One region of the Saccharothrix lopnurensis genome, then DNA from elsewhere that is predicted to be linked to it. Evidence: predicted binding sites of a transcription regulator. Region 1 holds the regulator's gene; the other holds the start of a gene.
The links. Region 1 encodes HspR, which represses chaperone genes until heat shock. Its sites were predicted from a motif close to ANNTTGAGTNNNNNNNACTCAANNT; they were not measured.

Region 1 (4,418 bases):
TCAAGGAGAACGAGGACAAGATCCCGGCCGAGGTCAAGGACAAGGTCAAGGCCGCCATCGACGAGACCAACGAGGCCCTCAAGGGCACCGACATCGCCAAGGTCCGGGCCGCGGTGGAGAAGCTCGCCACCGAGTCGCAGGCCATCGGCCAGTCCCTGTACGCCAACGCCGCGCCGACCGCCGACGCGGGCCCGGGTGCCGCCGGCGGGGCCGCCGCGGGCGACGCGCCCAAGGCCGACGACGTGGTCGACGCCGAGATCGTGGACGAGGACGACAAGAAGTGACCCAGCCCGAAGAGCCCCAGGTGGTCGTCACCGACCGCAGGCGCATCGACCCCGAGACCGGCGAGGTGCGCGCCACCCCGGCCGGGGACGGCGCGCCGGAGAACGGCGACACCCAGGTCGGAGCACCCGCGTCGGAGCCGCAGCAGTCGTCGGAGCAGTCGTCGCCGGAGCAGTCGTCCGGGCAGACGTCGGAGGGCGGCAAGCACGCCGCCCCCGACCTGCCCGACGAGGGCACGGCCGTCGCCGAGGACCCCGCCGTCGAGCTGAAGGCCCAGCTCGACGAGCGGACCGCCGACCTCCAGCGGCTCACCGCCGAGTACGCCAACTACCGCAAGCGCGTCGAGCGCGACCGGGAACTGGTCATCAGCACCGCCAAGTCCCAGGTCGCGGGCGAACTGCTCGGCGTCCTCGACGACGTCGAGCGCGCCGAGGCCCACGGCGACCTCACCGGCGCGTTCAAGGCCGTGGCCGACAAGCTGGTCACCACCCTCCGCGGCCTCGGCCTCGAACCCTTCGGGCACGAGGGCGAGGAGTTCGACCCGTCCGTCCACGAGGCCGTGCAGCACAGCACGTCCCCCGAGGTCGGCGGACCCACGGTCACGGCCGTGCTCCGCCGCGGCTACCGCTACGGCGAACGGGTCCTGCGACCCGCGCTGGTCGGCGTCACCGACCACGAGCCGGAGCCGGCCGCCGCGGAGCCGGCCGAGGGCAGCTGAGGAAAGGGAGGTGATGTCCGGTGAGTGCTAGGGACTGGATCGAGAAGGACTTCTACCGCGAGCTGGGCGTCTCCTCCGACGCCTCGGCCGACGAGATCAAGAAGGCGTACCGGAAGCTGGCCCGGGAACTGCACCCCGACGCCAACCCCGGCGACGCCAAGGCCGAAGCCCGCTTCAAGGCCGTCTCCGAGGCGTACGGCATCCTGTCCGATGCCGCCAAGCGCAAGCAGTACGACGAAGCCCGCCGCCTCTTCGCCGGGGGCGGCGGCTTCCCCGGCGGCTTCGGCACCGGGGGCACCGGCGGTTTCGACGTCGGCGACCTGTTCGGCCGCGCCCAGCAGACCGGCGCCGGCGGCATGGGCGGCCTGGGCGACATCCTCGGCGGCCTGTTCAACCGCCGGGGGGGCACCACCGCCTCCGCCACCCGGCCCCGCCGCGGCGACGACGTCGAAACCGACGTGCGGATCGACTTCACCGAAGCCGTCCGCGGCGCCACCGTCCCCCTGCGGCTGTCCAGCCCGTCGGCCTGCGGCACCTGCGCGGGCTCCGGCGCGAGACCCGGCACCACCCCCCGCACCTGCACCAACTGCGGCGGCGCCGGACTCGTCACCCGCAGCCAGGGCGCGTTCGCCTTCTCCGAACCGTGCACCGACTGCCGCGGCACCGGCCGCATCGTCGACGACCCGTGCCCGGAGTGCGGCGGCGACGGCGTCAGCACCAAGACGCGCACGCTCACCATCCGCATCCCCTCGGGCGTCGACGACGGCCAGCGCATCAGGCTCGCCGGCCAGGGCGAACCCGGGCGCAACAACGGACCCGCCGGAGACCTGTACGTGCGGGTCCACGTCAACCCGCACCCCGTGTTCGGGCGGTCCGGCAACGACCTGACCCTCACCGCGCCGGTCACCTTCCCCGAACTGGCCCTGGGCACCACGTTGACCGTGCCCACCCTGGACGGCAAGGTGACGTTGAGGGTCCCCGCGGGCACCGCCAGCGGCCGGGTGCTGCGGGCCAAGGGCAAGGGCATCGCCAAGCGCGACGGCCAGGTCGGCGACCTGCTCATCACGCTCCTGGTGCAGGTGCCGGACAACATGGACGCCGCGGCACGCGAGGCGTTGGAGAAGTACGCGGCGGTGACCACCCACCACGACCCCCGCGCCGAACTCAACGCCCTGGTGGAGAAGAGGTAGGTGTGAGCTTCCCGTTCCCGCCCGGCACCGACGAGGACACCCCGTTCTTCGTGATCTCGGTGGCGGCGCAGCTGTCCGGTCTGCACGCGCAGACGCTCCGGTCGTACGACCGGATGGGGCTGGTGTCGCCAGGACGCACGTCCGGGGGCGGGCGCCGGTACTCGATGCGCGACATCGTGCTGCTGCGCGAGGTGCAGCGGTTGTCGCAGGAAGAAGGCGTCAACCTCGCGGGGGTCAAGCGGATCATCGAGCTGGAGAACGAGGTCGGCGCCCTGCGCGCCAGGGTCCACCAGCTGACCGAGGAACTGGCCTCCGCCATGGCGGCGGCCGAGCAGGCGGCCGCGTCGGTGCACGCCTCCTACCGGCGCGACCTGGTGCCGGTGCGGCACGAGACCGCGCTGGTGGTGTGGCGGCCGGGGCCCAAGCGCTGATCCCGGGGACACACGATGGGGTGACTGATGTACGGAAACACCGTTACCGACCATCGGTTGCACATGAGGAACCCCGCGACCACCCCGCATCCCCCAAAACCCACCCGACGGCCCGGCCACCCCACAGCCGGGCCGTCGGCCTTTCTCCGACCCGGCCTCAGCCCTCCCCGACCCGACCGGACCGGACCCGACCCGGATCTCGGGCCAGCCCCGGAGCCCAGCCCTCCACGACCCGACTTCAGACCAGTCCCCAGCCCAGGCCAGCTCCCGGCCTCAGCCCTCAGCTCCCGGCCCCAGCTCTCAGCCCCCGGCTCCGGTCTGGGTCCGGCCCCTCCGCCTGATCCAGCTCGGCCCGATCCAGCCCGACCTGGCCTAGCCCGGCTTCGGGCGAGCCCCTGGTCTCGGCTCAGCCCGACCTCCGCCGCCGGGAAGTTGCTGCCCGCGTTCGCCCAAGCGCTCGGCGCGTCACGCCTGCGGGGATCGCCGCGGTGGTCCTGGGGCCGGTGTCCCCGGTCGACAGGCCGGCCGCCGAAGCGGGGGATGTTGGTCCCGAGTGGCGGAGCTGATCAGCCCGGGTGCGGCTGCCGACCAACCCCGGCGCGGGAGTGCGGACCGGGGTGCGGCTGGTTCGGCTCGGAAGCGGCGTGGCGTGGTGAGGTGAGGCTCAGTCCAGGGTGAAGGGGTCGTACTTGATCCGGTCCAGCGGGGTGCCCGCCACCAGCATCCGGGACACCGTGGCCCGGATCATCGACGGCGAGCCGCAGACCAGCACGTCGCGGTCCTGCCACGCCCCGTAGCGGGTGACGACGTCGGCGAGGGTGCCCTGCTCGACGCCGCGGGCGCCCGGGTCCGACTCCAGCACCGGCACGACGGTCAGCCACGGGTTCGTCATCGCGAACCGCTGGAGGTTGTCCAGGTCGTACAGGTCCTCGCGGGTCCGACCGCCCATGAACAGGTGGACGCGGGGGTTCTCGCCCCACTGCGCCATCTCGTCGATGATCGCGTGCATCGGCGCGACCCCGGTGCCGCCGGCGACCATGAGCACGTCGCGCCCGGACTTGCGGTCCACGCTGAGCCGGCCCATCGGGGGGCCGATCCGCCACACGTCACCGGCCTGGGTGTGCCCGACGATCGAGCGGCTCACCCACCCGCCCTCGACCGAGCGGATGTGGAACTCGATGATGCCGTCCGCGCGGGGGGCGTTGGCGGGCGAGTAGTACCGCCACAGCCGGGCCCGCTGGGGCGTCTCGACGCTCACGTACTGGCCCGCGCGGTACCCGACCGGGTGATCCGGCTGCAACCGGATCACGGCCAGGTCCCAGCTCACCCGTTGGTGTTCCAGCACGGTCGCGTGCCAGTACGCCGGACCGTCGTCGGCCGCGGCGGCCTCCTGCATGGAGCGGGCCATGATCGTGTAAGCCTCGGCCCACGCGAGCTCGACCTTCGGCGTCCACGCGGGGCCCGCGAACTTCTTGATCGCCGCCAGCAGCGCCGTGCCGACCGACTCGTAGTGCACGTTGACCACGCCGAACTTGCGGTGGTCGCGCCCGAGCTGGCGGAGGAACGGGATCAGGTCGTCCGGCCGGTCCACCATCTGCACCACGTGCACGAGGGCGCGCAGCAACCGGCTGCGCTGCACCTCCATGTTCACCGGGAACATCTCGCGCGTGGCCGGGGCCAGGCTGAACAGCATTCCGTAGAAGAACTTGGCGACCTCGTCGGAGCGCGGCTCCACCACCGCGAAGCTCTCCCGGATCATCCGCACCATGGCGGTGACCCCGGGGGGAGGTTCTCGGT
Region 2 (4,418 bases), on a different contig from region 1:
GGTCAGGGCCCAGGCCAGGCCCCATGCGGCCCGGTGCCGGCCGGTGGCGGCGGCGGTGCGCTGGGCCACGAGCAGGTTGGGGTGCTCGGCGTCAAACCACGCCAGGGCGGCGGCGTAGTCGGTCGGCGGGTTCAGGTGGGTGCCGGGTTCGGGCGGGTCGAGCTCGGCGGGCACGCGGTCGGCCATCAGGTGCCGGTCGGCGGCGTGGGCGGTGTGCAGGTAGTGGTCGACCACCCGGCGCAGGGCCTCGTCCCGGGTCCGCCGGGGCAGGGTGGCCGCGGTGTCGGCGGCGTGCCGGCGGATCAGGTCGTGCATCCGGTGGTGACCGCGGGCGTCCTCGCCGATCAGCGAAGCCTGCACCAGGCCGCGCAGCACCGCCCTGGCCGTGCCGGGCGGCAGGCCGGTGAGGCTCGCGGCGGCGGGCAGGCCGATGTCCGGGCCCGGCGCGATGCCGAGCAGGGCGAGGGCGGTGGCCTGGTCGGGGGTCAGGGAGCGCAGGGACCACGACAGCACGGTGGGCAGGCTGGCCGTCGGGTCGTCGTCGTCCAGGGCGTCCAGGCCGAGGTCGCGCAGCTCGGCGGCCAGGGCGGTCAGGGTGAGCTGGGGACGGGTGTGGGCGTGGGCGGCGACGATGCTCAGCGCCAGCGGGAACCCGCCGCACAGGGCGATCAGCTCGGCGACGGCGGCGGGCTCGGCGGCGAGGCGGCCGGGGTCGAGCCGGTGGGTCAGCAGGGCGCGGGCCTCGTCGTCGGCCAGCACGTCCAGCGGCAGGTGGTGGGCGTCGTGGGCGGTGATCAGCCCGGCCAGCCGCCTGCGGCTGGTGACCAGCACGGTGCAGGTGTCGCCGCCGGGCAGCAGCGGGGTGACCTGGGCGGTGTCGGCGGCGTTGTCCAGCACCAGCAGCATCCGCCGGTCGCCGACCAGGCCGCGGAACAGCGCGGCCTGGGCGTGCGGGTCGACGGGGATGCGGCCGGGGTCGACGCCCAGGGCGTCGAGGAAGCCGCGCACCGCCACCGCGGGGTCCATCGGCTCGCCGTCGGGGCTGAACCCGCGCAGGTCCACGAACAGCTGGCCGTCCGGGAACCGCCCGAGGTCGCGGTGGGACCAGTTCAGCGCCAACCAGGTCTTGCCGATGCCCCCGGCGCCGGCGATCGCGGAGACGACCACCGTGGAGCTGTTCGCCACGGCGGCGTCCAGGCGGTCCAGCTCCTCCCGGCGGCCGACGAACGGCGAGGGCGGGGCGGGCAGCTGGTGGGGCGCGGACGCCGGGTCGGGCGCGGCGTGGTCCGCGGCGGCCCGGTCGGCCGGGTAGGGGTGGTCGGGCAGGGCGATCCAGGCGGTGTCGCGGGTCTCCTTCACGCTCACCGGCGCGGGCCGGAACGTGGTCGGGTCGAGCACCGCGGAGTTGCGGACCACCTCGTCGAAGACCCAGCGGGACACCACCAGCGCCAGCACACCGGGCGAACCGGCCAGGGCCCGCTTCAGCGGCGCCGCGTCGATCAGCCGGAACGCGGTGGTCAGCGCGGTGGAGGTGGCGCCGTGGCCGTCGAAGGCGACCTCACCGGCGTGCACGGCCACCCGCAACCGGACCCGCTGCTCGGGCGGGCAGGCGTCGTTGTGGGTGCGCAGCGCCGCCACCAGCGCGCCGGGCACCACCTCCACCAGCGGGCCCTTGGGGAAGTCCGGCGGCACGAGGACGAACACGCAGTCGCCGCGGTCCTCGTGGTAGCAGTCCTCCCACGCCACCCCGGCCGCCCGCAGGGCCTCCTCGACGACCCGGTACAGCCCGGCGCGCGTGCCCAGCTGGTGGGGCAGGGTGCGGCGCGGGTCGCCGAAGCCCTCCACGTCGACCACCACGATCGTGCGGTGCACCGCCGAACCCGGGCCGCCGGCCGTCGTAGCCACACCGTGCATCGTGCCGGTGACGGCGGGTGAACACGATCACAACCGGAGAAGTGCACCCGAAAGCCGCAGCACCGCCCTCGGGGCCCGTCCCGTCGCAGGCCGCGCCCTCGGGCCTGCCCCCGCCGCAGGCCGTCCCACCTCGGCTCCCTCGTCGCCTGCCTCCGCCTCCGCCTACCTCCGCCGCCTGCCCTCCTCACCGCCTCCCCCGTGCCGCCCCTCCCCCATGCCGCCTTCCCGCGCCGCTTCCCCCGCGCCGCCCTTCCCCCTCTCCTCCCTCTCCCTCCCCCTGCCCCCTCTCCGCCTGCTCGCTCTGGGCGAACAGCCGGCGGAAACAATTCCCCGCTCACCTTGGTTGAGCCAGTCAGACTCAACTTTGGAGGAATCATGGGCGAGACGTTGGCGCTGCCGGTCCTGCCGCTGGACGACGTGGTCGTGCTGCCGGGCATGGTCGTGCCGATCCGGCTCAGCGGCGTGGACGCCGGCGCCGAGGCCCGCGCCGCCGTCGAGGCCGCGACCGCCGCCGGTGGTCAGTCCAAGGTGCTGCTGGTGCCGCGGTTGGACGGGAAGTACGCCAAGGTCGGCACACTGGGCGTGATAGAGCAGGTGGGCAGGCTGTCCGGCGGCGAGCGCGCGGCCGTGGTGCGCGGCACCGAGCGGGTGCGCATCGGCACCGGCACGACCGGTCCCGGCGCGGCGCTGTGGGTCGAGGCGACGATCGCCGACGTGCCGCCCGCCGACGAGCGCACGCACGAGCTGGCCCGCGAGTACCGCGCGCTGGTCACGTCGATCCTCCAGCAGCGCGGCGCGTGGCAGGTGGTCGACTCGGTGCGGCAGGTCGACGAGCCGTCGGCGCTGGCCGACCTCGCCGGGTACGCCTCGTACCTGGGCGACGAGCAGAAGGTGTGGCTGCTGGAGACGCCCGACACCACGCGGCGGCTGGAGCGGCTGATCGAGTGGGGCCGGGAGCACCTGACCGAGCTGGACGTGGCCGAGACGATCCGCAAGGACGTCAAGGAGGGCGTGGAGAAGCAGCAGCGCGAGTTCCTGCTGCGCCAGCAGCTCGCCGCGATCCGCAAGGAGCTGGCCGAGCTGGACGGCAAGCCCGCCACCGAGGAGCAGGACTACCGGGCCCGCGTCGAGGGCGCCGACCTGCCGGAGCACGTGCGGCAGGCCGCGCTGACCGAGGTCGACAAGCTGGAGCGGACCTCCGAGCAGTCCCCCGAGGTCGGCTGGATCCGCACGTGGCTGGACACGGTGCTGGGCATCCCGTGGAACGAGCGCACCGAGGACTCCTACGACATCGCGGGCGCGCGGGCCGTGCTGGACGCCGACCACGCCGGCCTGGACGACGTGAAGGAGCGCATCGTCGAGTACCTGGCCGTGCGGCGCAGGCGCGCCGACCGCGGCATGGGCGTCGTCGGCGGGCGGCGGTCCGGCGCGGTGCTGGCCCTGGTGGGCCCGCCCGGGGTCGGCAAGACCTCGCTCGGCGAGTCGGTCGCGCGGGCCATGGGGCGCGAGTTCGTCCGGGTCGCCCTGGGCGGCGTGCGCGACGAGGCCGAGATCCGCGGCCACCGGCGCACCTACGTGGGCGCGCTGCCGGGCCGGATCGTGCGCGCCATCTCCGAGGCGGGCTCGATGAACCCGGTCGTGCTGCTGGACGAGATCGACAAGGTGGGCGCGGACTACCGGGGCGACCCGACCGCCGCGCTGCTGGAGGTGCTGGACCCGGCGCAGAACCACACGTTCCGGGACCACTACCTGGAGGTCGAGCTGGACCTGTCGGACGTGGTGTTCCTGGCCACGGCCAACGTGCTGGAGTCCATCCCGGGCCCGCTGCTGGACCGCATGGAGCTGGTCCGGCTCGACGGGTACACCGAGGATGAGAAGGTCACCATCGCCCGTGACCACCTGCTGCCCCGGCAGGTCGAGCGCGCCGGGCTGGCGCCGGAGGACGTCTCGATCAGCGAGGCGGCGCTGCGGAAGCTGGCCGGCGAGTACACCCGCGAGGCGGGCGTGCGGCAGCTGGAGCGCTCGCTGGCGCGGGTGCTGCGGAAGGTGACGGCCCGGGTGGCGCTGGACGAGGCGGCGCTGCCGGTGGCGGTGGACGTGCCGGAGCTGCGCGGGTACCTGGGCTCGCCCAAGCACACGCCGGAGTCGGCTGAGCGGACCGCCGTGCCGGGCGTGGCCACGGGGCTGGCGGTGACCGGCGCGGGCGGCGACGTGCTGTTCGTGGAGGCGTCGCTGGCGCCGAAGGGCACCGGGTCGGCCGGGGTCGTGCTGACCGGGCAGCTGGGCGAGGTGATGAAGGAGTCGGCGCAGATCGCGCTGTCGTACCTGAAGTCGCACGACGCGGGCGCGGAGGAGCTGGCCGAGCGCGGGGTGCACATCCACGTGCCGGCGGGCGCGGTGCCGAAGGACGGGCCGTCCGCGGGCGTGACGATGACGACGGCGCTGGCGTCGCTGCTGTCGGGTCGCCCGGTGCGCTCCGACGTGGCGATGACGGGTGAGGTCTC

Region 2: a site for HspR is predicted at 2,255-2,279, ahead of lon (endopeptidase La). Genes of this name have one in related genera too.

What each region holds. Positions count from the first base shown of each region.
Region 1 is NZ_JBHSQO010000018.1:117,064-121,481, reverse strand. Features, by position in the region: gene dnaK (molecular chaperone DnaK) at 1-284, shown strand, start outside; gene grpE (nucleotide exchange factor GrpE) at 281-1,000, shown strand; gene dnaJ (molecular chaperone DnaJ) at 1,021-2,190, shown strand; gene ACFP3R_RS19480 (heat shock protein transcriptional repressor HspR) at 2,193-2,621, shown strand; gene ACFP3R_RS19475 (FAD-binding oxidoreductase) at 3,286-4,389, opposite strand.
Region 2 is NZ_JBHSQO010000035.1:44,133-48,550, forward strand. Features, by position in the region: gene ACFP3R_RS26970 (ATP-binding protein) at 1-1,905, opposite strand, end outside; gene lon (endopeptidase La) at 2,290-4,418, shown strand, end outside.